DNA from 4 places in the Streptomyces sp. SCSIO ZS0520 genome. Region 1 is predicted to be linked to each of the others. Evidence: riboswitches for the same ligand, from Rfam matches in the RefSeq annotation. Region 1 holds a riboswitch; each other region holds the start of a gene.

Region 1 (7,272 bases):
TCCGAAGCCGTGGCGGCGGCGAAACCACGAGGCCACGACGTGTCCTCGCACCAGGGAAAGATCAACTGGCCCCAGGCCAAGAAGAACGGCGCCCGGTTCGTCTACATCAAGGCGACGGAGGCCACGAACTACCGGAACCCCTACTTCGCGAGCCAGTACAACGGCTCGTACAAGGCGGGGATCCTGCGCGGCGCCTACCACTTCGCCCTGCCGAACAAGTCCTCCGGCAAGACGCAGGCGCAGTACTTCCTCCAGCACGGCGGAGGCTGGAGCGCGGACGGCAAGACGCTGCCGCCCGCGCTGGACATCGAACACAATCCGTACGGCGCCAACTGCTACGGGCTGAGCACCGGTTCGATGGTCAGCTGGATCAAGTCCTTCAGCGACGAGATCAAGCGGGTCACCAAGCGCCGCCCGGTCATCTACACCAGCGCCAAGTGGTGGAACACCTGCACCGGCAGGAGCAGCGCCTTCGCCAAGGAGCACCCGCTCTGGCTGGCCAACTGGGCCTCCACGCCCGGCCCGATGCCCGCGGGCTGGTCCTTCCAGACCTTCTGGCAGCACGCCACGAAGGGCTCGCTGCCCGGGGACCAGAACGTCTTCAACGGCGCGATGTCGCAGCTGCAGAGGTTCGCCTCCCGGTAGCAGGCGGCAGACACCTTCGCGGGCCGCGGACCGGCACCGACCGGCCCGCCGTCCGCCTCCGCCGCCGTCCGCCTCCCGCGGGCGGCGGCGGTGCGCCGCCCCGGCCGCGGGCGGCGCGCACGCGGAACCCTCGATGCGGTCACCTCAGGGCCCTGGTCAGTTCATCTGGTGTTCACTCAGGCTGCTTACGTTCATCGAGCCAATGACGTCCACTCGAAGCCTGGGTTAATGGAACACTTCACCCTCCTGCTCGGGGTCGTGATCATCACCGCCCTCGTGTTCGACTTCACCAATGGTTTCCACGACACAGCCAACGCGATGGCCACGACCATCTCGACGGGCGCACTGAAGCCCAAGACAGCGGTGGCGATGTCCGCCGTGCTGAATCTCGTAGGCGCCTTCCTCTCCGTGGAGGTCGCCAAGACGATCTCCGGTGGAATCATCGACGAGGACGGCATTCGCACCGAAGTGATCTTCGCGGCGCTGGTGGGCGCCATCCTCTGGAATCTGCTGACCTGGCTGCTGGGCCTGCCGTCGAGTTCCTCCCACGCGCTCTTCGGCGGCCTGATCGGCGCCGCGGTGATGTCGGCGGGCTGGTCCTCGGTCAACGGCTCCACGGTCGTCACCAAGGTCCTGCTCCCCGCCCTCGCCGCACCCCTGGTCGCCGGGATCGCGGCGGCCTTCGCCACCCGGCTCACCTACCGGCTCGGCAGGGGCACCGACGAGAAGGCCACCGCGAAGGGGTACCGCGCCGGGCAGATCGCCTCCGCCGGTCTGGTCTCCCTCGCGCACGGCACCAACGACGCGCAGAAGACGATGGGCATCATCACCCTCGCCCTCGTCACCGGCGGCGTGCTCTCCCCCGGCTCCAACCCGCCGGTCTGGGTGATCACTTCGGCCGGTCTGGCCATCGCGCTCGGCACCTACCTCGGCGGCTGGCGCATCATCCGCACCATGGGCAAGGGCCTGACCGATCTCGCGCCGCCGCAGGGCTTCGCCGCCCAGACCAGCGCGGCGACCGTGATCCTCGCCTCCTCGCACCTCGGCTTCTCGCTCTCCACCACCCAGGCCTGCTCGGGCTCGGTGATGGGCGCGGGGCTCGGCCGCAAGGGCGGGGTGGTCCGCTGGTCGACCGCGACCCGGATGTTCGCCGCCTGGGGGCTCACCCTCCCGGCCGCGGGCCTGGTCGGCGCGGGCGCCCAACTCCTCACCGAACAGGGCAACTGGGGCACCGTCCTCACCGGCGCGCTGCTCGTCGGCGGCTCCGGAACCATCTGGCTGCTCTCCCGCAGGCAGCCGGTGGACCAGCACAACGTCAACGACATCGGCAGCGCCGAACCCGCCGGGGTGGTGACCACCGCGATCGCGGCCGTCACCCCGCCGCCCACCGCCACCCAGGCCGCCGAGGCGGCCGCGACCCCCGACACCGCCACCGCGGAGCAGGCGCCCACCCAGCCGCTCCGCGCGACCGCCTGAGGAGCCGGCATGAACATCGACTGGGCAGCGCTCGGTTCCGTCTTCGGAGTCAGCCTCGTGGTGACCGTCGCCATGGTCGGCGTCTTCACCCTCGGCGTCGTCGGCCTCGCCCGCCGCGAGGCCGCCGTGAGCCGGCAGGGAGGCACGGCACTGGCCACCACCGGCGCCTGCCTCTGCTTCGTGGCCTGCGCCGCGGTGGTCGGATACGGAATCCAGCTGATCGTCGCCTGAAACACCAACGGGCCGCCCCCGCGCGGCCCGTGCACGACGCGCGCCCCGGAACCTCGTCCGCGAGGGACCGGGGCGCCCGTACGTCGGCGCCCGGCGCCAAGCGGCCCGCCGGGCCCCGGCTGTGGGGATCGGCACACTCTTCCCGCCCAGGTCAGCGGCCAGTTGACGGGGGTGGCGGTGCGTGGTGGACTGCCCCGAGCCGAAGTACGGCGGCAGAGAGGAAGCCGGTGCGAGTCCGGCGCGGTCCCGCCACTGTCACCGGAGAAAGCGCTCCCCCAGTACGAGCCACGGCCCACCCAGGGTGGTCCCGGCCCGCGGGGAGCCGCCGATCCGGAAGCCAGGAGACTCTCGCCGTCGTCATCACGTCGAACCGGGGCGCGGACCCTGAGTGAGGACACATAGCGATGCCGGGCCGCCCGCCTCTGGATTCCCCTGCCGAACGCGCCCCGCGCGCCACCGCACCCCGCCGAGGCGAGCCGGCGGCCTGAGCGATGGGTGCCGAACGGGTCTTCGCCTGCGGCGCCGCCACCGGTCTCCTCGGTGACCTCCTGTTCGGCGATCCCCGCCGCGGGCATCCGGTCGCCGTGTTCGGACGCGGGGCGGCGGCGCTGGAACACCTCCTGTGGCGCGACCACCGGGGCTGGGGCGCACTGCACACCGCCCTCTGCGCCGGAAGCGTCGTGGGCGCCGGCGCGCTGGCCGCCCGACTGGTGCGCCGCTCCCCCGCCGCCGCCACCGCGCTGACCGCGGCGGCCACCTGGGCGGTGGTCGGCGGCACCTCGCTGGCCCGGGAGGCCACCGCGATCGGCGAGGCGCTCGCCGCCGGGGACACCGGGGCCGCCCGCGCCCGGCTGCCGCATCTGTGCGGCCGGGACCCGGAGTCCCTCGACGCGGCGGGCATGGCGCGCGCGGTCGTCGAGTCGGTGGCCGAGAACACCTCCGACGCGGTGGTCGGCGCCCTGGTCTGGGGCGCCCTCGCCGGGGTGCCGGGGCTGCTCGGCTTCCGCGCGGTCAACACCCTGGACGCGATGGTCGGCCACAAGTCGCCCCGCCACCGCCGCTTCGGCTGGGCCGCCGCCCGCCTCGACGACCTCACGGGCGCGCCCGGCGCCCGGCTCACCGCCGCCCTCGCCGTCCTGGCGGGCGGGGACCCGCGGGGCGCCGCCCGGGCCTGGCGCGCGGACGCGGGCGCGCACCCGAGCCCCAACGCGGGCCCGGTGGAAGCCTCGTTCGCGGGCGCGCTCGGCGTACGGCTCGGCGGCACCCTCTCCTACGGGGGCCGGGTCGAGCACCGCCCCGTGCTGGGCGGCGGCGGCCGGGAGGTCGAGGTGACCGACATCCGGCGGGCGGTGCGGCTCTCGCGCCGGATCACCGCGCTCAGCCTGGTGGTGTGCGCGGCGGCGAGCCTCGTGCGGACCCGGGCGGGTGCCCGGTGAACGGCGGGGGGCTGCTCGTCGCGGGGACCACCTCGGACGCGGGCAAGAGCGTGGTCACGGCGGGCATCTGCCGGTGGCTGGTGCGGCAGGGCGTGAAGGTGGCGCCCTTCAAGGGCCAGAACATGTCCCTCAACTCCTTCGTCACCCGGGAGGGCGCGGAGATCGGCCGGGCCCAGGCGATGCAGGCCCAGGCCTGCCGTGTCGAGCCGAGCGCCCTGATGAACCCGGTCCTGCTGAAGCCGGGCGGCGACCGCACCAGCCAAGTCGTCCTGAAGGGGCGCCCGGTGGGCGAGCTGAGCGCCCGCGGCTTCTTCGGCACCGGGGACGCGCGCCTCGGCACGGGCCTGCACGGCGGCGGCCGCGAGGCCCTGCTCGCCACCGTCGTGGAGTGCCTGGAGGAGCTGCGGAGCAGCCACGACGCGGTGATCTGCGAGGGCGCGGGCAGCCCCGCCGAGATCAATCTGCGCCGTACCGACCTGGTCAACATGGGCATCGCCCGGGCGGCGCGGCTGCCGGTCCTGGTGGTCGGCGACATCGACCGCGGCGGGGTCTTCGCCTCCTTCTTCGGTACGACGGCGCTGCTCGCCCCCGAGGACCAGGCGCTGCTCGCCGGATACCTGGTGAACAAGTTCCGCGGCGATGTCTCCCTGCTCGAACCGGGCCTGGACATGCTCCGGTCGCTCACCGGCCGCCGCACCTACGGCGTGCTGCCCTTCCGGCACGGCCTCGGCATCGACGAGGAGGACGGCCTGGCCGTCTCGCTGCGCGGGGCGGTGCGCGAGTCGGCGGTCAGCGAGCCCGCCGGGCCTCAGGTGCTGCGGGTCGCGGTCTGCGCCGTACCGCTGATGTCGAACTTCACCGATGTGGACGCGCTGGCCGCCGAACCGGGCGTGGTGGTGCGCTTCGTGGACCGCGCCGCGGAACTCGCCGACGCGGACCTGGTGATCGTGCCCGGCACCCGCGGCACCGTGCGGGCCCTCGGCTGGCTGCGCGAGCGCGGGCTCGCCGGGGCCCTGGCACGCCGGGCCGCCGAGGGCCGCCCGGTGCTCGGCATCTGCGGCGGCTTCCAGCTGCTCGGGGAGCGCATCGAGGACGAGGTGGAGTCCCGCGCGGGCACCGTCGAGGGGCTCGGGCTGCTGCCGCTGCGGGTGCGCTTCGCCCGCGAGAAGACCCTCGGCAGGCCGCACGGCGAGGCCTTCGGCGAGCGGGTCGAGGGGTACGAGATCCACCACGGCCTCGCCGAGGTCACCGGCGGCGAGGCCTTCCTGGACGGCTGCCGCTCGGGCTCGGTCTGGGGCACGCACTGGCACGGCTCGCTGGAGTCGGACGGCTTCCGGCGGGCCTTCCTGCGCGAGGTCGCGGCGGTCGCGGGCCGCCGCTTCGTGCCCGCGCCCGGCACCTCCTTCGCCGCGCTGCGCGAGCAGCAGCTCGACCACCTGGGCGACCTGATCGAGGAGCACGCGGACACCGATGCCCTGTGGCGGCTCATCGAGTCGGGGCCGCCCGCGGACCTGCCCTTCGTCCCGCCGGGGGCGCCGTGACCCCCGTACCCGGCCCAGCCCGCGCACATCCCGTACACCCCGCACACGAAGGCAATCTGGAGGGCGACGCATGAGCACCCCCTATCCGTTCACCGCACTGGTGGGCCAGGACGACCTGCGCCTGGCGCTGCTGCTGAACGCCGTGTCCCCGGCGGTCGGCGGTGTGCTCGTCCGCGGCGAGAAGGGCACCGCCAAGTCCACGGCGGTACGGGCCCTTTCGGCGCTGCTGCCCGCGGTGTCCACGGTCCCCGGCTGCCGCTTCTCCTGCGATCCCGCGGCGCCCGACCCCGGCTGCCCGGACGGCCCGCACCGCCCCGGCGAGAGCGCGGCGCGACCGGCCCGGATGGTCGAACTGCCGGTCGGCGCCTCCGAGGACCGCCTGGTCGGCGCGCTCGACATCGAGCGAGCGCTCGCCGAGGGCGTCAAGGCCTTCGAACCGGGCCTGCTCGCCGACGCGCACCGCGGCATCCTCTACGTGGACGAGGTCAACCTGCTCCACGACCACCTGGTCGACCTGCTCCTCGACGCCGCGGCGATGGGCGCCTCCTACGTGGAGCGCGAGGGCGTCTCCGTACGGCATGCCGCGCGCTTCCTCCTGGTCGGCACGATGAACCCCGAAGAGGGCGAGCTGCGGCCGCAGTTGCTCGACCGGTTCGGGCTGACCGTGGAGGTCGCCGCCTCCCGGGAGCCGGACCAGCGGGTCGAGGTGGTCCGGCGGCGCCTGGCCTACGACGAGGACCCGGAGGCCTTCGCCGGGCGCTGGGCCGCCGAGGAGAACGCGCTGCGGGAGCGTGTCGCCGCGGCCCGCGCGCTGCTGCCCGCGGTGCGGCTCGGCGACGGGGCGCTCCGCCAGATCGCGGCGACCTGCGCCGCCTTCGAGGTCGACGGGATGCGCGCGGACCTGGTGATGGCGCGCACCGCGACCGCGCTGGCCGCCTGGGCGGGCCGCGAGGAGGTCCGCGAGGAGGACGTACGGCAGGCCGCCCTGCTCGCGCTGCCGCACCGGCGGCGCCGCAACCCCTTCGACGCCCCGGGCCTGGACGAGGACAAACTCGACGAGACGCTGGAGGAGTTCGGCCCCGAGGACCCGCCGCCCGGCGGCGACGGCGGCCCCGAAGGCGGTCCCGAGGACGACCCGGACGGCGGCCCCGGCGGCCCCGACGGCGGCGGGCGGCCCCCGGCGGACCAGGACCCGGCGGACGGCGGCCGGGCCGAGTCGGAGACCGGCGAGGCGCCCGGGGAGCCCGGCGCCGAGGTCCCCGAGCAGGGCCGCGGTGAGCCGCAGCCCTCGGGCGCGGGCGGCGAGCAGCGGGCGGTGGGCGCGGGCGAGCCCTTCCGTACGAAGGTGCTGAGCGTGCCGGGCCTCGGCGAGGGGGCGGCCGGGCGGCGCTCCCGGGCGCGTACCGAGCACGGCAGGACCACCGGCGCCCGCAGGCCGCGCGGGGCGCTGACCAAGCTGCACCTGGCGGCGACCGTGCAGGCCGCGGCGCCGCACCAGCGGGCAAGGGGCCGCAGCGGGGCGGGACTCGTGGTGCGCCGGGACGATCTGCGGCAGGCCGTCCGGGAAGGCCGCGAGGGCAATCTGGTCCTCTTCGTGGTGGATGCCTCCGGTTCGATGGCGGCCCGCAGGAGGATGGGCGCGGTCAAGGGCGCGGTGCTCTCGCTGCTCCTGGACGCCTACCAGCGGCGCGACAAGGTCGGCCTGGTGACCTTCCGCGGCGCCGCCGCCGAGCTCGCCCTGCCGCCGACCTCCTCGGTGGACGCCGCCGCCGCGCGCCTGGAGACGCTGCCCACCGGGGGCCGCACCCCGCTCGCCGCCGGTCTGCTGCGCGCCCACGAGGCGCTGCGGGTGGAGCGGCTGCGGGACCCGGCGCGCCGCCCGCTGCTCGTCCTGGTCACCGACGGGCGGGCCACCGGCGGCCCCGACCCGCTCGCCCATGCCG
Region 2 (7,272 bases), 5.9 Mb from region 1:
TCGACCGCGGTGAGCACCGCGCAGCCCGGCTCCGCCTCGTGGGCGCAGTCGTGGAAGCGGCACTCGGCGGCCAGCTCCTCGATCTCCGCGAAGACCTGGCCGACACCGGTACCGGCGTCCCACAGCCCCACCCCGCGCAGCCCGGGGGTGTCGATGAGCACGCCCCCGCCCGCGAGCGGCAGCAGATTGCGGGTGGTGGTGGTGTGGCGGCCCTTGCCGTCCACGTCCCGGGTGGCCTGGACCTGCATCACGTCCTCGCCGAGCAGGGCGTTGGCGAGCGTCGACTTGCCCGCCCCGGACTGGCCGAGCAGCGCGGTGGTGGTGCCCGCGACGACCGCGGCGAGGACGTCGACGCCCTCGCCGAGCCGGGCACTGACCGGCAGCACCTGCACGCCGGGTGCCGTCTGCTCGGCGTCCGCGAGCAGGTGGGAGCGGGTGACCGGGTCGGGCACCAGGTCGGACTTGGTGAGCACCAGGAGCGGCTGGGCCCCGGACTCCCAGGCCAGCGCGAGGAAGCGCTCGATCCGGCCGAGGTCCAGCTCCGCGGCGAGCGAGACCGCGATGATCACCTGGTCGACGTTGGCCGCGAGGATCTGGCCCTCGGAGCGCTTGGAGGAGGTCGAGCGCACGAAGGCGGTACGGCGCGTGAGCAGCGACCGTACGAAACGCGGGTCGCCGTCCGGGTCGACGGCGGCCCAGTCCCCGGTGCAGACCACCCGCAGCGGATCGTGCGGGGTGACGAACGCGGTGTCGGCGCGCACCGGCCCCTCGGGGGTGACCAGGTCGCAGTGCCCGCGGTCGACCCGGACCACCCGGCCGGGGACCAGCCCCTGGCGGGCGTACGGGGCGAAGGCCTCGGCCCAGTCGTCGTCCCAGCCGTAGGCGGCGAGGGAGTGCGCGGCGGTGGCAGACGCGTCCGCGGACTCCGGACGGGACGCCGACTGCCCGGTGGCAGAAGGCTGTTGGGCGGAGAAGGAAGCGGAGGAAGAGCAGGAGGAAACGGAGGAGGAAGTCAAGGGGAACCCTTCGAGGGGCGGCCCCGGCGGCGCGTCAGGCGCGCGGATGCTGTGCGGTGTGTTCAGCCGGTGGCCGCGGAGGTGGCAAGGACGAGCGTGTGGATGCGGGCAGAGCCCTGCGCCGTGACAGTCATCAGTCGCACCTCCCGGGAATTCCTCTGGGCCGGGACCGGCTCTCGGCCGCCCGGCGAACTCCGCACACAGTAGGGCGGCCCCGGCGGCCGTGCCACCGTATTTCCGTGCCGCCCCTCTCGGGGCCCCCGGTGGCCCGGACCGGCCCCGCAGGACCGGTCCGGGCGGGGTGGATCAGCCCTCGGAGCCGGAGAGTTCGGCGCGCAGCGAGCGGGCGGCGGCCACCAGGCTCGCCAGGGACCGCCGGGTCTCGGGCCAGCCGCGGGTCTTGAGGCCGCAGTCGGGGTTGACCCACAGGCGCTCGGCCGGGATGGCTTCGAGGCCCTTGCGGAGCAGTGCGGTCACCTCGGCGCGGTCCGGGACGCGCGGCGAGTGGATGTCGTACACGCCCGGGCCGACCTCGCGCGGGTAGCCCGCGGCGGCCAGCTCACCGGCGACCTGCATGTGCGAGCGGGCGGCCTCCAGGCTGGTGACATCGGCGTCCAACTCGTCGATGGCGCGCAGGATGTCGCCGAACTCGGCGTAGCACATATGGGTGTGGATCTGGGTGTCGGACCGGACCCCGCCGGTGGTGAGCCGGAAGGCCGCGGTGGCCCAGTCCAGGTAGGCGGCGCGCGCCCCGGAGCGCAGCGGCAGGGTCTCGCGCAGGGCGGGCTCGTCGACCTGGATGACCGAGGTGCCGGCCGCCTCCAGGTCGCCGACCTCGTCCCGCAGGGCGAGCGCGACCTGCCGGGCGGTGTCGCCGAGCGGCTGGTCGTCGCGGACGAAGGACCAGGCGAGCATGGTGACCGGGCCGGTGAGCATGCCCTTGACCGGGCGGGCGGTGAGCGACTGGGCGAAGCGGGTCCAGCGCACCGTCATCGCCTCGGGCCGGGAGATGTCCCCGGCGAGGATCGGCGGGCGGACGTAGCGGGTGCCGTAGGACTGCACCCAGCCGTGCCGGGTGGCGAGGTAGCCGGTGAGCCGCTCGGCGAAGTACTGCACCATGTCGTTGCGTTCGGCCTCGCCGTGCACGAGGACGTCGAGGCCCGCCTCCTCCTGGAAGGAGACGACCTCCCGGATCTCGTTCTCGATGCGCTCCTCGTACCCGGCCTCGTCGATCCGGCCCGCCCTGAGGTCCGCGCGGGCCGTGCGCAGCCCGGTGGTCTGCGGGAAGGAGCCGATCGTGGTGGTCGGCAGCAGCGGCAGCCCGAGGTGGGCGCGCTGGGCGGCGGCGCGCTCCGGGTAGGGCAGGCCGCGGCGCCCGTCCGCCTCGGTGACCGCGGCGGCGCGGGCGCGTACGGCGGGGTCGTGGACGAGGGAGGAACCGGCGCGCAGCGCGAGAGCGGCGCGGTTGGCGGCGAGTTGGGGGGCGATGGCGTCGGTGCCCTCGGCGAGGCCGCGGGCGAGGGTGACGACCTCGGCGGTCTTCTGCCGGGCGAAGGCGAGCCAGCGCAGGATCCCCGGGTCGATCTCGCGTTCGGCGGCGGTGTCCAGGGGCACGTGCAGCAGCGAGCAGGAGGCGGCGACGTCGACCCGCTCGGCGAGCCCGAGCAGGGTGCCGAGGACGGCGAGGGACTTCTCGTGGTCGTTGATCCAGACGTTGCGCCCGTCGACGATCCCGGCCACCAGGCGCTTGCCGGGCAGGCCGCCGACCGCGGCGAGGTCGTCGAGGTTGGCCGCCGCGGGTCCGGTGAAGTCGAGGGCGAGCCCCTCCACCGGCGACTTGGCGAGCACCGGCAGGGCCTCGCCGAGCCGGTCGAAGTAGGAGGCGACGAGCAGGCGGGGACGGTCGGTGAGCGCGCCGAGCTCGCGGTAGGCGCGGGCCGCGGCGTTGAGTTCGGCCGGGCTGCGGTCCTGGACCAGGGCGGGCTCGTCGAGCTGGACCCAGGCGGCGCCCGCGGCCCGCAGATCGGCGAGGATCTCCGCGTACACCGGCAGCAGCCGGTCCAGGAGGGTGAGCGGCTCGAAGTCCGCCGCCACCTTGGGCGCCGCCTTGGCGAGCAGCAGATAGGTCACCGGGCCGAGCAGCACGGGGCGGGCGGTGAGCCCGAGCTCCTGGGCCTCCCGCAGTTCGGCGAGCTGCTTGCCGGAGTCGGCGCGGAAGACGGTGTCCGGGCCGAGTTCGGGCACCAGGTAGTGGTAGTTGGTGTCGAACCACTTGGTCATCTCCAGCGGGGCCAGCTCCTGGGTGCCGCGGGCCATCGCGAAGTAGCCGTCGAGCGCGTCGGCTTCGACGGCGGCGCGGTGCCGCTCGGGCAGCGCGCCGACCATGACGCTGGTGTCGAGGACATGGTCGTAGTACGAGAAGTGGCCGGTCGGCACCTCGCTGAGGCCGCTCTCCGCGAGGCGGCGCAGGATGTCCCGGCGCAGTGCGCGGGCGGTCTCCCGCAGGGCGGGCGCCTCGACCCGGCCCTTCCAGTAGCCCTCGATCGCCTTCTTCAGCTCCCGGTCGGGACCCTGGCGCGGATAGCCGTACACGGTGGAACTCACTGCCGCGGCTGCGGACTTGGTGTTCAAGGAACTCTCCTTCGCGAGTGTTCTCCTCTGGACCCGGGGACGGCCGGGGGCGCGAAGGGACGGCACGGACAGCGGGGCGCCGTACGCCGGAAGGGCGCGGGCGGCCGCTTCGCCTCGTGCACGCCGACCCGCCCTCGAGGTCACCGGGAACTCCGCGCACACCGGTGGCGCGCGGGCAGCGGGCAGGTCTTCGGACTCGCGAGCACGCCTGCCGGGGCAGGCACCTACCGGCCGTCGCTTCCCAGGCCATGGGCCCAGTGCACGTGACGGCTGTCGTTCTCACTCACCGCTGCGGGGCAGTCCCGGATTCCCACCGGGTTCCCTCTTACGACGCCGCTGCCTGGCGGACAGGGCGAACCAGCTACGGGTGCCACTCTAGAGGAGTGAGCCCGACAGCCCTGTCCGCCGACCGTGCCCCCGGCTCTGCGCGGGCCCGGTGGCCGGGGCCCGGCCGCGCCCGTCGCAGCCGCCCCGGCGCGCGCACCGGAAGCCCTCGTACCGCCCCTAAATCCGCTGGGGCCCGCCCCTACTCCAGGCCGTCCGGAAGCGGTGACGCACGGCGAGCAGCAGCAGCTCAGCGGGGGGTCAAGGAGGGGAAGGTCACAGAGACGTACGGCTGCCGGTTCCCCGGCCGCTCCCCTAGCCTGTGCCGCATGACGGTCCTCCCCGACGACGAACTCAGTCTGGCTGCCGAATTCCCGGACGCCACCCGCGAGCAGTGGCAGCACCTCGTAGAAGGTGTCCTGCGCAAGACGGGCAAGGAGGGTCTGGCGGGTCCGGCCGCCGAGGAGGCGCTCGCCACGTCCCTGGAGGACGGGCTGAGCATCCGGCCGCTGTACACCGCGGAGGACGCCGCGGCCGTCACCGGCTACCCGGGCTTCGCCCCCTATCTGCGCGGCGCCCGCCCCGAGGGGACCGCCGTCTCCGGCTGGGAGGTGCGCCAGCGGCACGCGCACCCCGACCCGAAGAAGACGAACACCGCGGTCCTCGCCGACCTGGAGAACGGGGTGAGCGCCCTGTGGCTGGCGGTCGGCCCCGGCGGGATCCCGGTCTCCGGTCTGAAGACCGCCCTGGAGGGCGTCTACCTCGACCTCGCGCCCGTCGTCCTGGACACCGGCGGCGACTCCCGCGAGGCGGCCCCGGCACTCCTTCGGCTGTACGAGGACCAGGAGATCCCCCGGCACGCCGCCCTCGGCAACCTCGGCGCCGATCCGCTCAGCCGCCTCGCCCGCACGGGTGAGGCGGCGGACCTCGACGCGCTCACCGCCTCGGCGGCCGAACTCGCCGCCCGGTGCCGCAGCGAGTACCCGGGCCTGCGGGCACTCACGGTGGACGCCCTGCCGTACCACGAGGCCGGCGGCTCGCCCGCGCAGGAGCTCGGCTGCTCGCTCGCGACCGGTGTCGCCTATCTGCGGGAGCTGACCGCGGCCGGCCTCCCGGTCGAACAGGCCGCCGGGCAGCTGGAGTTCCGCTACGCGGCGAGCGCGGACCAGTTCCTGACCATCGCCAAGTTCCGTGCCGCGCGCCGCCTCTGGGCCCGGGTCCTGGAGGTCTGCGGCGCGCCGGGGACCACCGGTGCCCAGCGCCAGCACGCCGTCACCTCGCCGGTGATGATGACCCGCCGCGACCCCTGGGTGAACATGCTCCGGGTCACCGTCGCCACCCTGGGCGCGGGAGTCGGCGGCGCGGACGCGGTGACCGTGCTGCCCTTCGACAGCGCGCTCGGGCTGCCGGACGCCTTCGCCCGCCGGATCGCCCGCAACACCTCCTCCGTCCTCATCGAGGAGTCGCATCTGGCCCGCGTCATCGACCCGGCGGGCGGCTCCTGGTACGTGGAGCAGCTCACCCGGGAGCTGTCCGAGGCGGCCTGGGCCTGGTTCCAGGAGATCGAGCGGGCGGGCGGCCAGGCCGAGGCCCTGCGGTCCGGTCTCGTCGGCGACCGGCTCGCGGCGAGCTGGCGGCAGCGCTCCGCGAAGCTGGCCGAGCGGCGCGAACCCATCACCGGCGTCAGCGAGTTCCCGAATCTGACCGAGCGGTCCGTGGAGCGCGAGGCGGCGCCCGAGCCCCCGCGCGGCGGGCTCCCCCGGGTGCGCCGCGACGAGGCCTTCGAGGCGCTGCGGGCCCGCTCGGACGCGCACCTCGCCGCCACCGGCGCACGTCCCCGCCTCTTCCTCGCGGCGCTCGGACCGGCCGCCGCGCACACCGCGCGGGCCGGTTTCGCCGCCAACTTCTTCCAGACCGCCGGGATCGAGCCGGTCCACGAGCCGGTCAGCGTCGACGCCGAGACCGCCGCGGCGGCCTTCACCGCGAGCGGCGCGACGGTCGCCTGCCTCTGCTCCAGCGACAAGCTCTACGCCGAGCAGGCCGAGGCGGTCGCCGCCGCCCTCAAGGGCGCGGGCGCCGAGCGGGTCTTCCTCGCGGGCCGCCCGGGCGAGGCCCGCGAGGCCTACGAACGGGCCGGAGTCGACGAGTTCGTCTTCGCGGGCAGCGACGCGGTCGCCGTCCTCACTTCGCTTCTCGACCAGATGGGTGTCGCGTGATGTCGTCAAGTACGGGGCAGCCGGGCCCCATTCCGGACTTCTCGGCCGTGGGCCTGGAATCGGACGAGGCGGCGGGCGGCGCGCACGCCGACTGGCAGGCGGCGGTACGCGAGTCCACCGGCAAGAGCGACGCCGACCTGCTCTGGGAGACCCCGGAGGGCATCGGCGTCAAGCCGCTGTACACCGCCGAGGACCTCGACGGCCTCGACTTCCTCGGTACGTACCCGGGCGTGGCCCCCTATCTGCGCGGCCCGTACCCGACGATGTACGTCAACCAGCCCTGGACGATCCGCCAGTACGCCGGTTTCTCCACCGCCGAGGAGTCCAACGCCTTCTACCGCCGCAATCTCGCGGCCGGCCAGAAGGGCCTGTCGGTCGCCTTCGACCTGCCGACCCACCGCGGCTACGACAGCGACCACCCGCGGGTCACCGGCGACGTCGGCATGGCGGGCGTGGCGATCGACTCGATCTACGACATGCGGCAGCTCTTCGACGGCATCCCGCTGGACCGGATGAGCGTCTCGATGACGATGAACGGCGCGGTGCTCCCGGTGCTCGCGCTCTACATCGTCGCGGCCGAGGAGCAGGGGGTGCCCCCGGAGAAGCTGGCCGGGACCATCCAGAACGACATCCTCAAAGAGTTCATGGTCCGCAACACCTACATCTATCCGCCGCAGCCCTCGATGCGGATCATCTCCGACATCTTCGCGTACACCTCGCAGAAGATGCCGCGCTACAACTCCATCTCCATCTCCGGCTACCACATCCAGGAGGCCGGGGCCACGGCCGACCTGGAGCTGGCGTACACCCTCGCGGACGGGGTCGAGTACCTGCGCGCGGGCATGGAGGCCGGGCTCGACGTGGACGCCTTCGCGCCGCGGCTGTCCTTCTTCTGGGCGATCGGCATGAACTTCTTCATGGAGGTCGCCAAGCTGCGCGCCGCCCGGCTGCTCTGGGCCAAGCTGGTCAAGCAGTTCGAGCCGAAGAACGTCAAGTCCCTCTCGCTGCGCACCCATTCGCAGACCTCCGGCTGGTCGCTCACCGCCCAGGACGTCTTCAACAACGTCACCCGCACCTGTGTGGAG
Region 3 (7,272 bases), 770 kb from region 1:
CGCGCGATGGGCTGAGACCGGACCGCGCGGCGGCCCCCGCGGCATCCCCGCCGCGGCCCCGGCCCGGCTTCCGGCACCCGCCCGGGAGACGGACGCCGTCGTGCGGATGCCGGAGGCGGACTACCGTCGTGGAGATGAACGACGCACCGGTCCCGGCGCCGCCCGGCCCCGGGGACGCGGCCTACCCGGGGCGCACCGCCCCCGGCTGCGCCACCCTGACCGCACTCGACACCGCCGTGGCCGGATGCCGCGCCTGCCCCCGCCTGGTCGACTGGCGGGAACGGGCCGCCCGCCAGGCACCACCGGCCCACCGCGCGGAACGGTACTGGGCCCGCCCGGTGCCGGGGCTCGGGCCGCCCGACGCCTCGATCGCCCTGGTCGGGCTCGCCCCCTCGGCGCACGGCGGCAACCGCACCGGCCGGATGTTCACCGGCGACCCCTCCGGAGACGTACTGATCCGCGCCCTGTACGAGGTGGGGCTCGCCAGCGGCCCCACCTCCCGCGCGGCGGACGACGGGCTGCGGCTCCTGGACACCCGGATCACGGCACCGGTGCACTGCGCCCCGCCGGAGAACGCCCCCACCACCGCCGAACGCGACACCTGCCGGCCCTGGCTCACCGCCGAACTCGGCCTGCTGGCACCCCGGTTGAGAGTGATCGTCTGCCTCGGCGGCTTCGGCTGGCGCGCCCTGCTCCCGGTGCTGCGCGCGGCCGGCCGGCAGGTGCCGCGCCCGCAGCCCGTCTTCGGCCACGGGGCGCACACCCTGCTCGCGGGCGGCGCCGGACTCCCGCCGCTGCACCTGCTCGGCTGCTACCACCCGAGCCGCCGCAACATGGCCACCGGCACCCTCACCGCGCCCATGCTCACCGACCTGCTGCGCCGCGCCCGCGAGTTGGCCGCCGACTCAGGGTGAAGTCCCCTGCGGCAGAAGGGGGTTCACACCCGAAGCCCCTACAACTCGGCCACCGAGGCGTACGTCGTGCCGGTCGCGATGTTGTTCTCGTAGACCGTCAGCGGCGACAGGGAGGGGTCGCAGTACATGGTCATCCCCTTCCAGTACGCGGGTCCCTGGCCGTACGTGAGTCCGCAGGCCGGGTGGTAGTCCGCGAGCAGCTGCTCGCCGTCGACCCAGACGTCGATGACCGAGTCGGACTCCCCGGAGCCGAGGGTCAGCCCGTAGACGACCGAGTAGCGCTGCTCCTTGACCACCTCGCAGATGTGCTCCTCGTAGGTGCGCCCCGAGGGCGAGTTCCAGCCGCCGCGGATCGCCAGCTGGTTGCTGTACACGTCGAACTCCAGCGGCGGCGAACCGTCGTTGCCCGCGTGGTGGATCTGGTTGAGCAGGCAGAAGGAGTTGTCCTGGTCGAGCGGATAGTCCGGGCCCAGGGCGAAGTCGAAGCGGAAGAACTGGCGGGTCCCGTCCGCGAGGTCGCTGCCCTCCTGGGGCGCGGCCTCAAGCCGCATCTGCCCCTCGACCAGGTGCAGTTCGCCCGCCCGGCCCATGCCGTAGGGCGCGTCCACCACCGGTACGGGATCCCGGCTGTTCTCGATGTCGCCGTCCTCGTACTGGCGCTGCACATTGCCGAAGCCCGCGGCATTGGAGTCCGCGGCCGAGAAGTCCGCGGCCCACAGGAGTTCGGCCGCGGCGCCCGAACGGGCGGCGCCACGGCGGGCGTTCGGTCCCGGCGTCCGCGCGCGGGCGGTTCCGGTGCCCAGTGCGCCGAGGCCGAGTGCGGCCACCGAGGCGGTCGCACCGCGCAGCAGTGCCCGGCGGCCGGTCACCGGGTGGGAAGGGTCGGTCATCACGCCTCCGTCGCTCGGATACGGCGCACGAGTATGGGAGGAGCGGCGGCCGATGTCGAGAGCGCGGGCAGCATCGCCGGACACCCGCCGGACAGGGTGTCCGACGGGTGCCGACAATGCCCGTGATCACCGTCTATACGGTCACCGGACCCGTCTCGTACGGCTCAGAGCGCGGTCCAGGTGAAGGCGACCTCGTCCCCCGCCTCGATCCGGAACTGGCAGCCGCCGACCGGGGTGGCCGTGCCGTTGACCGCGATGTTCCAGTACGCCTCCTGGCCCCCGGTGGCACCGTCGATGGTGGAGACGAAGTAGTCCTCGAAGGAGGCGTACCACTCGCCGTCCCAGGTGAAGCCGGCCTGCGCGGCGGCGTCGTCGAGGGCGGCCGTCGGGGTCGGGCCCGCGCTCGGGTTGGCGCCGTTGTTGGTGCCGTCGCACGGGTGGGTGCCGCCGGAGGCGGTGGTGACGTCGTGGCCGGTCGTGGAGACCGTGCCGTCGAAGACCGTGCTGTCCGGACCGGTGACCGTCAGGGTCACCGTGACGGGGGCCTTGACCGCGAGCGGCGCCTCGGCGGAGCGGGCCGCGGGGACGGCCGTCAGCGCGAGTCCGAGCGCGGCGGTGAGGACGGCGGCACGTCTGAGGAGGGCAGCGGACATGGTGACCTGCTTTCGTGGGATTCGTGGGAGGGGAGTTCGCGGGTTCGCGGATTCCCGGACTTGCGGGTTCGCGGGTTGCGGAGGTGGGGAGTTGCGGGCAGGGAAGGCCAAGGGGCGTGTGGGGGAGGGGAGTTGGGTTCCGCCGGTGGGCGGCCCTGGGCATGGGCCGCCCACCGCGCGTGCTGCTGGTGCCGGTGTCGGTGCCGCTGGCCCGGTGAGCGCGGTGGCGGTGCCGTAGGCGGTGGTAGCCGTGCTGCTCAGTGGCTCCTGCGGCCCCGGCGGGTGAGGGCCACCGCCGCGGCGCCCGCGGTCAGCAGGGCGAGGGAGCCCGCGGCGTACGGCAGCGCGGCCGAGCCGGTCGCCGCCAGGCCGCCGCCCGTCGCCGAGCCGCCCGTGCCGCCGGAGGTGACCGCACCCCCGCCGACGGTGCCCGGGGCCGGTGTCCCGGAGGGCGAGCCCGAGGACGAACTGCCGCCGGTTCCACCGCTGTTGCCGCTGCCACCGCCGCTGCCGCCGGAGCCGGTGCCGCCGTCCCCGCCGGAGTCGCCGCCCGCCGAGCCCCCGGTGCCGCCCCCGGACGTACCGCCGGTGTCGCCGCCCGACGTACCGCCGCTGCCGCCCGTGCTGCCGTCGCCGGGAGCGCAGTCGATGGGTTCCAGGGCGGAGGCGGAGTCCTTGCCGTCGATCTGGGCCAGGGGCTTGCCCGCGAGGGCGGGGACCGCCTGGGCGGTGGCGCGCAGGGTGGTGCCGTCCACCACGGGTTCGGCGTAGCCCACCGCGCCCCGGTCGGCGGCCGGTGCCCTGCAACCGAGCTGACGGGACGTCAGCCAGGCGGTGCCCTCGGCGGCGGCCGCGGTCCGCTTGCCCGCCGCCAGCGCCTGGACGTCCAGGGCGGTGGAGTTGGTGTTGCCCGGCGGGGTGCCGAAGCCGTTGTCGCGGAAGCTGCCGTCCGGGAGCTGCTGCTTCTCCAGCCAGTCGAGCCCCGCCTCGGCGTCCGCGGTGCGGCCCGCGCCGAGCAGGGCCTGGACGGCGAGTCCGGTGCTGTCGGTGTGCGAAGTGCACTGGGCCGGATCGGACTTGAAGAAGAGCGGGTAGCCGCCGTCGGCGCAGCGGGAGGCGGCGAGGAAGTCGGCGGCCTTCGCGGGGAGGTCGCCGGTGCGCTGGAGGGCGAGGACCGCGAGGGACTGGGTGAACTGGTTGGAGCCGTCGCCGTTCGGCAGGTCGTCGGTGAACCGGCCGCTGTCCTGCATCCGTCCCAGCAGGGTCGCGGTCAGGTCGATGCCGCCGAAGTCGGCCGGGTCGCGGTGCTCGATCGCGGCGACCAGCGCGAGCTTGGCGGTGCCGCCCGCGAAGACCCGGCCCGGGGTGCCGCGGTCGATGTAGTCGGCGGCGTGCGCGGCCAGCCAGTCGGTGGCCTTCTCCGCCGTCGCGCCGCCGGTGCCGGTGGCGGCGAGCGCCATCACGATGTCGGCCGTGAGCCCCTGGTCGCCGGAGGCGTGGGTGCCCTCGGTGAGCCGGGAGGCCGTCCAGGTCGCGGCGGCCTTCTCGGGCGACGGGAGGGCGGGCGCGCCGGTCCTTGCCTGGGCGCCGCCCGGCAGCAGTGCGGCGCAGAGCGCGGCCGCGGGCACCACGACGGCGAGAAGGGCTCTGCTCGGAAACGGCATCGCGGCGGACTCCTTGGCGGTGTCAGAAGAGCCGGGCCCGCCCCGGGATCCGCCGCGCACGCACCCGAACTGGCGAACCCCTGGCGCGCGTCGGTGAACGCGGCGGCAGGGGCCGGCGAGCCGGGGCGGCTCGTGGCTCCACGCTGCAGACCATGACAGTGAGAAGCAGTGCACGCAGCACGACGGGCAGCCCGGCTCGCGGCGTCAGGGCCTTTCCTTCAGATCAGGCTGGGCTCGCGGGGGCCGGCACGCACATCTGCGGCGTTGTCGTCGGTTGTCCCCAAGCTCTCAACTGCGTTCGAGCAGGGGAGGCCCCAATCGCTCCGCGTCGACGCCCTCCTCCGCCTCGCAGCTGCACGCACCAGCCCGCGCTCCCTGATCCAGCCCGATCTGAAAGAAAGGCCCCAGGCCGCTCACGGTTGCAGGTCAGCGCCGGAATCCCACCGGCTTTCCCCGTCGCGTACGCATGAAGTTGTCGGCCCCGGAATCGACCGAGGGCAGGGGAACAGTAGGCCCGGGAAAGGGAGTTGGCCAGACGCGGTGAAGGAATTGTGACGCCGGACACGGTCCGCGGCGGGGCGGACGGCCCCGCGGGCGGCCGCGCAGATCACACCCGGCGGGCTGGCGCGGGGGTGCAAGGGTGCGTATTCTCCGAAGAGTTCGCCTCTGGGCGGACCCACAACTGAATGCGTGCACGACTGGGGAAAGCCGGTGGGAATCCGGCGCTGACCTGCAACCGTGAGCGCGAGGCCGCTGCCTCGCGTGAGCCGGAACGCCCGGCGTGCTGCGCGTATCGCTTCTCACTGTCACGGTCCGCAGCGTGGAGCCCGGTCTCAAGATCCTCGGGCCCCTGCCGCATTCGCACTTCGCACCGAATGCGCGTCAGGGGTCTTTTCGCGGATCGGTGCCCTGGCTGCCGGCCATTTCCCAAGGGGGAACCTCATGGTCGGGGTCGGACCCGGCGCCAGGACGGCCGCCGCCGTCGGGGCAGGCGCCGCACTCGCCGTCTCGATACCGCTCTTCGTACCCACCGCCTCCGCGGACGGCAAGGCGGCGACACCCGCCGAGGCCGCGGTGGCCGCCGCCCGCTGGGGAGCGGGCGAACTCACCGCGGACGGCGCCGTACCCGGCATGTCGGGCACCCCGGACTGGGGCCTGTCCATCGACACCCTGATCGGCCTCGAGGCCACCGGCGCCGCCCCCGCGGACGCCGCGAAGATCACCGCCACCCTCAAGACCCACGTCCGCGACTACAACAGCGCCGACGCCTGGGGACCCAAGGGCCAGCGCATCGCGGGAGCCACCGCCAAACTCCTGTACGCCGCGGTCATCACCGACTCCGACCCCGCGAAGTTCGGCGAGTACGACCTGCGGCAGGAGACCCTCGACCTGATCGCGGGGCCCGAAGCGGGCCTGGAGAACGGGCGGGTCAAGGACAAGGTCACCGCCCCCGCCACGGACAACAGCAACACCTTCGGCCAGTCGCTGGCCGTTCTCGGACTCGCCCGCAGCGGCGAAGTCCCGCAGAACACCGTCGATTTCCTCCTCGACCAGCAGTGCGCCTCGGGCGGCTTCCGGCTCTTCCCGTACGCCTTCGGCGGCGGCAAGGTCACCGGCGACTGCGACGCCCAGGGCGCCGACGCCGTCCTCGACCCGGACTCCACCGCGATGGCCGTCCAGGCGCTGCTCGCCGCGGCCGAGGCCGGTGCCGAGGGCGCGCAGGCCGGGGCCGAGAAGGGCGCCGACTGGCTGGAGGAGCAGCAGGCGGCCGACGGCGCGCTCGGCGGCTCGGGCCCCACGGCCGCCGCCAACTCCAACAGCACCGGGCTCGCCGGGCAGGCGCTGGCCGCCACGGGCCGCGAGGAGGCCGCCGGCAAGGCCGCGGGCTGGCTGGTGAAGCACCAGCTCACCCAGGCCGATGGCGGCAAGGCCGCCGCCGAGGCCGGGGCCGTCGCCTACAACGACGCATCCCTCAAGTCCGCCCAGGACGAGGGCATCGAGGAGTTCCAGCGCGACCAGTGGCGCCGCGCCACCCCGCAGGCCCTGCTCGGCCTCGCCCAGGTCCCGCTCGGCAGGATCGGCACCACCGACCCCGATCCGGGCCCGGGCCCCAGCGAGGACCCCGACCCGAGCACCACCCCCGACCCCACCCGCACCCCGGACCCGAGCACCAGCCCCGACCCGGGCACCTCGCCCGGCCCCGGCGTCTCCGCCGACCCCTCCAGTACGCCCGGTCCGGGCCCGAGCGACTCCGCGCCCGCGGGCGGCCCGGCCTCCGGCGGAACCGGCGGCAACACGCCGGACGTCGCCTCCGGCCCCGGCGGCTCACTGGCCGCCACCGGCGCCGACGTCCTGCCCTGGGCGGGGGCCGCCGGAGCCCTCCTGGTGGCCGGATACGCCACCCACCGCTTCGCCGCCACCCACCGGAAGGGCCGCACCTCATGAGGCGATACCTGCGCGGGCTGCGCGCGGCCACGCTCTCCCTGACCCTGGTCGCCGCCTCCGCCGGACTCGGGCTCGCCGCCGACCTGGCCACCGCCCCCGAGGCCGCGGCGGTCGACACCGGCAAGGGCACCGCCGGTTTCTGCCCGAACGCCGACGGGGTCACCGTCATCGTCGACTTCCAGGAACTCGGCGGCACCACCATCGTCCGGTGCGCCCCGGGCGACCAGGCCACGGGCCTCGCCGCGCTGAAGAACGCCGGTTTCCAGATCGCCGGGACGAACCGCTGGGGCGAGGGCTTCATCTGCCGCATCGAGGGCAAGCCCGGACCCGAGAGCGAACCCTGCATCGACACCCCGCCCGCCTCCGCCTACTGGTCGTACTGGCACGCGCCCAACGGCGGCAACTGGACGTACAGCCAGTGGGGCGTGATGAACCACAAGCCCCCGCCGGGCAGTTTCGAGGGCTGGTCCTTCTCCAAGGACAAGACCTCCACCACCAACCCGCCGCCGCGGGTCGCCCCCTCCCGCCCGGCCTCGGGCGGCTCCTCGGGCGGCTCCTCCGGGGGGAGTACGGGCGGCTCCGGCTCCTCGGGGGGCTCCGGCCCGGGCCAGGGCACCGGTGGCCAGGTAGGCAACGGCGGTGCGGGCGCGGGCAGTTCGGGCGGCGGCACCAAGGTCCCGGCCACCGGGCCCGGCGCCGGGAAGTC
Region 4 (7,272 bases), 810 kb from region 1:
ACGGGGTCAGGACCCCGGCGCCCCCGGCAGGGAGAATGGCGCCGCGGGTCCTGACCCGGCGCCGTCGGCGGGCCGGCGCTCCGCGGCGCCACCGCTGGGGCCGCGGTAGGCACCCGCCGACCGGTGGCACCACACAAGCCGCGCCCGCTGTGCCATGGGTACGGTCACCACCTCTGCCGCCGGTCCCCGAGGAGCCAACGGAACATGCCCGTGGACGCACTGGACACCCGGATCCTGCGGCTGCTGCTCGAACAGCCCCGCACCTCGGTACGCGAGTACGCCCGCATCCTGGGCATCGCCCGGGGAACCCTCCAGGCGCGGCTCGACCGGATGGAGCGGGAGGGCGTCATCACCGCGGGCGGGCCCGCGCTCTCCCCGGCGGCCCTGGGGCATCCGGTGCTCGCCTTCGTGCACATCGAGGTCACCCAGGGGCACCTGGACGCGGTGGGCAACGCCCTCGCCGCGGTGCCGGAGATCATCGAGGCGCACTCCATCGCGGGCGGCGGGGACCTGCTCACCCGCGTGGTGGCCCGGGACAACGGCCATCTGGAGGACGTGATCCAGCAGTTGATCAGCATGCCGGGCGTGGTGCGCACCCGTACCGAGGTGGCCCTGCGCGAGCGCGTGCCGCGGCGGCTGCTGCCCCTGGTGGCGGCGATCGGGCGGGCCGCCTCGGCGCCGGGGCGCGGCGCTGAGGGTGCTCAGCCCTCGCCGCCCTCCGGCTGAAGCCGCAGCAGATAGGTGTCCATGATCCAGCCGTGCCGGGCGCGGGCCTCGGCGCGCAGGCGCGTGATGCGCTCGGCGACCTCGTCCAGCGGCCCGGCCACCAGGATCTCGTCCGGGGTGCCGAGATAGGCGCCCCAGTAGATCCAGACGCCCTCGCCCGTGAGCCGGGTGTAGGCCTCCTGGGCGTCGAGCATGACCACCAGGTCGCCGTCGTCGTTCGGGAAGTCCTCGGCCAGCCGCCGCCCGGGGGTGAGGCGGACGGGGCGGCCGACCCGGTTGAGGGTGATCCGGTGGCGTGCGGCGAGCGCCGAGACGCTGCTGATGCCGGGGACCACCTCGTGGTCGAAGTCCACGGTCCCGCGGGCGCGGATGTCCGCCAGGACGGCGAGGGTGCTGTCGTAGAGCGCCGGGTCGCCCCAGACCAGGAAGGCGCCGGTGCCGCCGGGGGCGAGTTCCTCCCGGATCAGCCGCTCGCAGACATCGGCCCGGCGCCGCCGCCAGTCGTGCACCGCCGAGGTGTAGCCCGCGCGGTCCTCCTGCGCGCGGTCCCGCCAGGGGTCGGCCGCCTCGACGATCCGGTACGGGCCGCTGAGGTGCTCGTCGAGGATCTCGCGGCGCAGCCGGGTCAGCGACTCCTTCTCCCGGCCCTTGCCGAGGACGAAGAAGACCTCGGCCCGGCGCATCGCCTTCACCGCGGCGAGGGTGAGGTGGTCGGGGTCGCCGGCGCCCATGCCGATGACGAGGATGCGGCGTTCTTGCGTACTCATGTCTCCCTCGGGCCCGCCACCGCGCGGCGGCCTCGGCTCGCTGTCTTCCCTGGCCGATCGGCCTCCCATCCAAGCATCCGCGGCGGGCGGCGGCGGGCCCGCGGTCCCCGCACAAGTCACTGGCCGCGCCGGGTACGGGAGTTGTAGCGTGCCGCCATGATGACGCACCGAAAGGTCCATGCCGCGTAGGCGCCCTTCCGCCCTGCGGGGCGAGACTCCCGTACCGCGCCCCCGTCGGCGCCGGTTCCCTCCGGTCGGCCCGGTCTCCGGATCCTGTGTCGCGGCCCTGTGCCGCCTGGAGCGGACCCGCCTGTGGCCGGAGGCGACCGCCGAGGCCTTCTGGCACTGGCGGGCCCTGGCCCACGGCCCCCTGCGCCGGGTGGCCGATCCCCCCTTCGGCGCCCCGAGTTGCGGCATCCCGGAGTGCGGCTGCGACCCCGGCTACTTCCGCGACCGGCTGGAACTCGCGCTCCATCTGCTGCCCCGCAAGAGCGCCCGCGAGCTGCGCGCGCTGCTGCGGCCGCTCGACGAGAAGATCCTGGCCAGGGCCCGGATCATCCGCGCGGACGGCCCGGACGACCCCTGGTGGCGGGGAGAGCTGTGAGCATCCGCCGCCATCGGGCGGGCCGCGGCCGGAAATCACGTCCGGGGCCGGGCCGGGGTGGACTTACTAGGACGTCCAACTATATGTTCGTGACCAAGGCCCGCGGTGTCAGGGAAGCCGGTGCGATTCCGGCGCGGTCCCGCCACTGTGACCGGGGAGTTCGTCCTCGCAGGACACGCCACTGACGGAGAGATCCGTCGGGAAGGCAAGGGGACGCGCGCTGATCCGGGAGTCAGGATACCGGCCGCGGGATGTTCCGTGTTTCCACGAGGATGGAGCAGACACGCATGGCACCGGTCCGTACCCACGACCTGGGTGATCCGCTTCGGCACGCGCGACTGCGCACCGCCTGACGGCACTTCGTCTCCGCGTCTTCCCGGCCGACCACGGCCGCGCGCTGCCGCGCGCGCCGCCGGTCCGCCCTGCCATCCCCCGGATCCCACCTGACGAGAGCAGGCTTTCCATGGTCCGTGAACTGACCCATTTCATCGGCGGCAAGCACACCCCGGGGACCTCGGGTGCGTACGGCGATGTCTTCGACCCCAACACCGGCGAGGTGCAGGCCAGGGTGCCGCTGGCCGGCCGCGCCGAGACCGGGGCGGCCGTCGCGGACGCCGCCGGGGCGCAGCGCGAGTGGGGCGAGTGGAACCCGCAGCGCCGCGCCCGGGTCCTGCTGCGCTTCCTCCAACTCGTCGAGGGCGAGAAGGAGTCGCTGGCCCGGCTGCTCTCCGCCGAGCACGGCAAGACCGTCGCGGACGCGCACGGCGACCTGGCGCGCGGCCTCGACGTGGTGGAGTTCGCCGCGGGCATCCCGCACCTGCTCAAGGGCGAGTTCACCGACAACGCCGGGGCCGGGATCGACGTCCACTCGCTGCGGCGCCCGCTCGGCGTGGTCGCGGGCATCACCCCCTTCAACTTCCCCGCGATGATCCCGCTGTGGAAGGCGGCGCCCGCCCTGGCCTGCGGCAACTCCTTCGTCCTCAAGCCCTCCGAGCGCGACCCCTCGGTGCCGCTGCGGCTCGCGGAACTCTTCCTGGAGGCGGGCCTGCCGCCGGGCGTCCTCAATGTCGTCAACGGCGGCAAGGAGGCCGTCGACACCCTCCTGGAGGACCCGCGCGTCCAAGCGCTCGGCTTCGTCGGCTCCACGCCGATCGCCGCGCACATCTACGCCACCGCCGCCGCGCACGGCAAGCGGGCGCAGTGCTTCGGCGGCGCCAAGAACCACATGATCGTGATGCCCGACGCGGATCTCGACCAGGCCGTGGACGCGCTGGTCGGCGCGGGCTACGGCTCGGCGGGCGAGCGGTGCATGGCGATCTCGGTGGCGGTGCCGGTCGGCGAGGAGACCGCCGAGGCGCTGGTCGCCCGCCTCAAGGAGCGGATCGGCTCCCTGCGCATCGGCCGCAGCGACGACCCGGCGGCGGACTTCGGCCCGCTGGTCGGCCGGGACGCTGTCGACCGGGTCCGCGGCTATGTGGACCTCGGTGTCCGGGAGGGCGCCGAACTCGTCGTGGACGGGCGGGACTTCACGCTCGAGGGGCACGAGGGCGGCTTCTTCGCCGGGGCCTCGCTCTTCGACAGGGTCACCCCGGGGATGCGGATCTACCAGGAGGAGATCTTCGGCCCGGTCCTCTCGGTGGTCCGCGCCGCCGACTACGAGGAGGCCCTGCGGCTGCCCACCGAGCACGCCTACGGCAACGGCGTCGCGCTCTTCACCCGGGACGGCGACACGGCCCGCGACTTCACCCGGCGGGTGGACACCGGCATGGTCGGCGTCAATGTGCCGATCCCGGTGCCGGTGGCCTACCACACCTTCGGCGGCTGGAAGCGGTCCGGCTTCGGCGACCTGGGGCAGCACGGCCCGGACGCGGTCCGCTTCTACACCCGTACCAAGACCGTCACCTCGCGCTGGCCCTCCGGGGCCAAGGAGGGCGCGAGCTTCACCATCCCGACCATGGGGTGACGGCATGACCACTCTCCTCAACGAGGACCAACTCGCCGTCGTCGAGACCACCTTGGACTTCGCCCGCGAGCATCTCGCCCCGGGCGCCCTCGGCTGGGACCAGGACAAGCACTTCCCCGTCGACGTGCTCCGCAAGGCCGCGGGGCTCGGCCTCGGCGGGGTCTACGTCCGCGAGGACCTGGGCGGTTCGGGGCTCTCCCGCGCCGACGGGGTGCTGATCTTCGAGGCGCTGGCCACCGGCTGCCCCTCGATCGCGGGCTACCTCTCCATCCACAACATGGTCGGCTGGATGATCGACCGCTACGGCTCCCCCGCCCAGCGGGCCCGCTTCCTGCCCGCGCTGTGCGCCATGGAGCAGCTCGGCAGCTACTGCCTCACCGAACCGGGCGCGGGCTCCGACGCCGCCGCGCTGCGCACCCGCGCGGTGCGCGACAAGGACCACTGGGTGCTGACCGGGGTGAAGCAGTTCATCTCCGGGGCGGGCGCCTCCCAGGTGTACGTGGTCATGGCGCGCACCGGCGCGGACGGGCCCGGCGGGATCTCGGCCTTCCTCGTCGAACGCGACGACCCCGGCGTCTCCTTCGGCCCGAACGAACGCAAGATGGGCTGGAACGCCCAGCCCACCCGGCAGGTCCTGCTCGACGGGGTGCGGCTGCCCGCCGACCGGCTGCTCGGGCCGGAGGGCGGCGGCTTCCGGATCGCCATGAACGGCCTCAACGGCGGCCGCCTCGGCATCGCCGCCTGCTCGCTCGGCGGCGCGCAGAACGCCCTGGACCGGGGCCTGGCCTATCTGCGCGACCGGGAGGCCTTCGGCGCCACCCTGCTGGACGCCCAGGCCCTGCAGTTCCGGCTCGCCGACATGGCCACCGAACTCGCCGCCGCCCGGGCCCTCGTACGGCAGGCCGCGGACGCCCTCGACCAGGGCACCGCGGACGCCCCGCAGCTGTGCGCCATGGCCAAGCGCTTCGCCACCGACACCGGCTTCTCCGTCGCCGACCGGGCGCTGCAACTGCACGGCGGATACGGCTACTTGGCCGAGTACGGGGTGGAGAAGATCGTCCGGGACCTGCGGGTCCACCAGATCCTGGAAGGGACCAACGAGATCATGCGCGTCATCGTCGCCCGGAGCCTGACGGGAGCACGCGGATGAGCGAGCCCACCGAGGCCCCGGTGCAGGTCCGGGTCGAGGGCGGCCTCGGCCGGCTCGTCCTGAACCGGCCGCGGGCCCTGAACGCCCTGACCCACGAGATGGTCGAACTGCTCGCCGCCGCCCTCGACGACTGGGAGCACGACCCGGCGGTCCGGGCCGTCGTCCTGAGCGGCGCCGGGGAGCGCGGACTCTGCGCGGGCGGCGACATCCGCGCCATCCACGAGGACGCCCGCACCGGCGGCGGGGAGGCCTCGACCGCCTTCTGGCGCGCCGAGTACCGCCTCAACGCCCGGATCGCGCGCTATCCCAAGCCGTACGTCGCCCTGATGGACGGCATCGTGATGGGCGGCGGCGTCGGGGTCTCCGCGCACGGCAGCGTCCGCATCGTCACCGAGCGCTCCAAGGTGGCCATGCCGGAGACCGGGATCGGCTTCGTCCCGGACGTCGGCGGCACCTATCTGCTCGCCCTCGCACCCGGCGAGCTGGGCACCCATCTCGCCCTCACCGGTGCGGTGTCGGGCGCACGGGACGCGCTGGTCTGCGGCCTCGCCGACCACTTCGTACCCTCCGCGCGGCTCCCGGCCTTCCTCGACGCGCTGCGCGGGGGCTCCGTAGCGGAGGCGGTCCGCGCCCAGGTGCGCGAGGCCCCGCCCGGGCAGTTGGAGGAGCAGCGCGAGTGGATCGACCACTGCTACGCCGCGGACACGGTCGAGGAGATCGTGGACCGGCTGCACGCGAGCGGGGCCCCGGCCGCCGAACAGGCCGCGGCGACCCTGCTCACCAAGTCCCCCACCGCGCTCAAGGTCACCCTGGCCGCCCTGCGCCGCGCCCGTGGACTCGGGCCGCTGGAGCGGGTGTTGGAGCAGGAGTACCGGATCTCCACGGCGGCGCTCTCCTCCCCCGACCTGGTGGAGGGCATCCGCGCCCAGGTGATCGACAAGGACCGCGACCCGCACTGGTCCCCGGCCACCCTCACCGAGGTGACCGAGGAGCTGGTGGAGCGGTTCTTCGCCCCGCTCGGTGCGGGCGAACTCGCCCTCGCCGCCGACGACTTCCCCCAGGAGGTGCCCTGGTGACCACGACCGCCGCTTTCCTCGGCCTCGGCCACATGGGCGGCCCCATGGCCGCCAATCTCGTCAAGGCCGGGCACCGCGTGCTCGGCTACGACCCCGTCCCCGAGGCACTGGCCGCCGCGGCCGAGGCCGGGGTCGAGCCCGCCGCCTCCGCGGCCGCCGCCGCGGCCGGGGCCGAGGTGGTCCTCACCATGCTGCCCGCCGGACGCCAGGTCCTCGATCTCTACGGCGAGGGCGGTCTGCTCGCCGCGGCGCGGCCCGGCACCCTCTTCGTGGACTGCTCGACCATCGACGTCGCCGACTCCCGCGCCGCCCACCGAGCCGCGGTCACCGCGGGGCACCGGGCCCTGGACGCCCCGGTCTCCGGCGGGGTGATGGGCGCCGAGGCGGCCACCCTCACCTTCATGGCGGGCGGCGGCGAGGCCGAGTTCGCCGCGGCCGAGCCGCTGCTCGCGGCCATGGGCCGCAAGGTGGTGCACTGCGGCGGCGCGGGCGCCGGTCAGGCCGCCAAGATCTGCAACAACATGATCCTCGGCATCTCGATGATCGCGGTCAGCGAGGCCTTCGTCCTCGCCGACAGCCTCGGCCTCTCCGACCAGGCGCTCTTCGACGTGGCCTCGGCCGCCTCCGGCCAGTGCTGGGCGCTGACCGTCAACTGCCCGGTGCCCGGGCCGGTTCCGGGCAGCCCGGCCAACCGCGACTACCGGCCCGGCTTCGCCGCACCGCTGATGGCCAAGGACCTCGGCCTCGCCGCCAACGCCGCCCGCGCGGGCGGGGTCGACACCGAACTCGGCCTGCGGGCAGCGGCCTTGTACGCGGCCTACGCCGAAGGCGAGGGCGCCGACCGGGACTTCTCCGGGATCGTCCGGTCCATCCGGGCCCGTTCTGCCACCGGACCCGCGCGGCACTCCGGCGGACAGGCCTTCCCCGACCAGCCCCACCCCCAACAGCACAACGAGAAGGACGAGTTGACATGAGCGAGCCCTACG

What was found. Region 1 has a riboswitch for cobalamin ahead of MID12_RS27045 (cobalamin biosynthesis protein). Riboswitches for the same ligand answer to the same signal wherever they lie in the genome.
Region 2: it holds a riboswitch for cobalamin, as region 1 does, so the genes downstream of both, metE (5-methyltetrahydropteroyltriglutamate--homocysteine S-methyltransferase) here and MID12_RS27045 (cobalamin biosynthesis protein) in region 1, are expected to answer to the same signal.
Region 3: it holds a riboswitch for cobalamin, as region 1 does, so the genes downstream of both, MID12_RS30525 (hypothetical protein) here and MID12_RS27045 (cobalamin biosynthesis protein) in region 1, are expected to answer to the same signal.
Region 4: it holds a riboswitch for cobalamin, as region 1 does, so the genes downstream of both, MID12_RS30675 (CoA-acylating methylmalonate-semialdehyde dehydrogenase) here and MID12_RS27045 (cobalamin biosynthesis protein) in region 1, are expected to answer to the same signal.

The regions. Positions count from the first base shown of each region.
Region 1 is NZ_CP092644.1:6,677,305-6,684,576, reverse strand. Features, by position in the region: gene MID12_RS27060 (lysozyme) at 1-645, shown strand, start outside; gene MID12_RS27055 (inorganic phosphate transporter) at 874-2,121, shown strand; gene MID12_RS27050 (hypothetical protein) at 2,131-2,352, shown strand; cobalamin riboswitch at 2,569-2,700, shown strand; gene MID12_RS27045 (cobalamin biosynthesis protein) at 2,844-3,788, shown strand; gene MID12_RS27040 (cobyric acid synthase) at 3,785-5,329, shown strand; gene MID12_RS27035 (putative cobaltochelatase) at 5,400-7,272, shown strand, end outside.
Region 2 is NZ_CP092644.1:794,385-801,656, forward strand. Features, by position in the region: gene rsgA (ribosome small subunit-dependent GTPase A) at 1-1,016, opposite strand, end outside; gene metE (5-methyltetrahydropteroyltriglutamate--homocysteine S-methyltransferase) at 1,323-3,647, opposite strand; cobalamin riboswitch at 3,811-4,024, opposite strand; gene mutA (methylmalonyl-CoA mutase small subunit) at 4,301-6,187, shown strand; gene scpA (methylmalonyl-CoA mutase) at 6,187-7,272, shown strand, end outside.
Region 3 is NZ_CP092644.1:7,448,377-7,455,648, forward strand. Features, by position in the region: gene MID12_RS30500 (glycoside hydrolase family 15 protein) at 1-15, shown strand, start outside; gene MID12_RS30505 (uracil-DNA glycosylase) at 135-914, shown strand; gene MID12_RS30510 (polysaccharide lyase) at 953-1,804, opposite strand; gene MID12_RS30515 (DUF4430 domain-containing protein) at 1,969-2,457, opposite strand; gene MID12_RS30520 (peptidase) at 2,715-4,121, opposite strand; cobalamin riboswitch at 4,459-4,571, opposite strand; cobalamin riboswitch at 4,766-4,920, shown strand; gene MID12_RS30525 (hypothetical protein) at 5,064-6,566, shown strand; gene MID12_RS30530 (hypothetical protein) at 6,563-7,272, shown strand, end outside.
Region 4 is NZ_CP092644.1:7,485,280-7,492,551, reverse strand. Features, by position in the region: gene MID12_RS30690 (Lrp/AsnC family transcriptional regulator) at 205-726, shown strand; gene cobF (precorrin-6A synthase (deacetylating)) at 702-1,493, opposite strand; gene MID12_RS30680 (hypothetical protein) at 1,672-2,097, shown strand; cobalamin riboswitch at 2,184-2,361, shown strand; gene MID12_RS30675 (CoA-acylating methylmalonate-semialdehyde dehydrogenase) at 2,561-4,060, shown strand; gene MID12_RS30670 (acyl-CoA dehydrogenase family protein) at 4,065-5,210, shown strand; gene MID12_RS30665 (enoyl-CoA hydratase/isomerase family protein) at 5,207-6,286, shown strand; gene mmsB (3-hydroxyisobutyrate dehydrogenase) at 6,283-7,260, shown strand; gene MID12_RS30655 (enoyl-CoA hydratase) at 7,257-7,272, shown strand, end outside.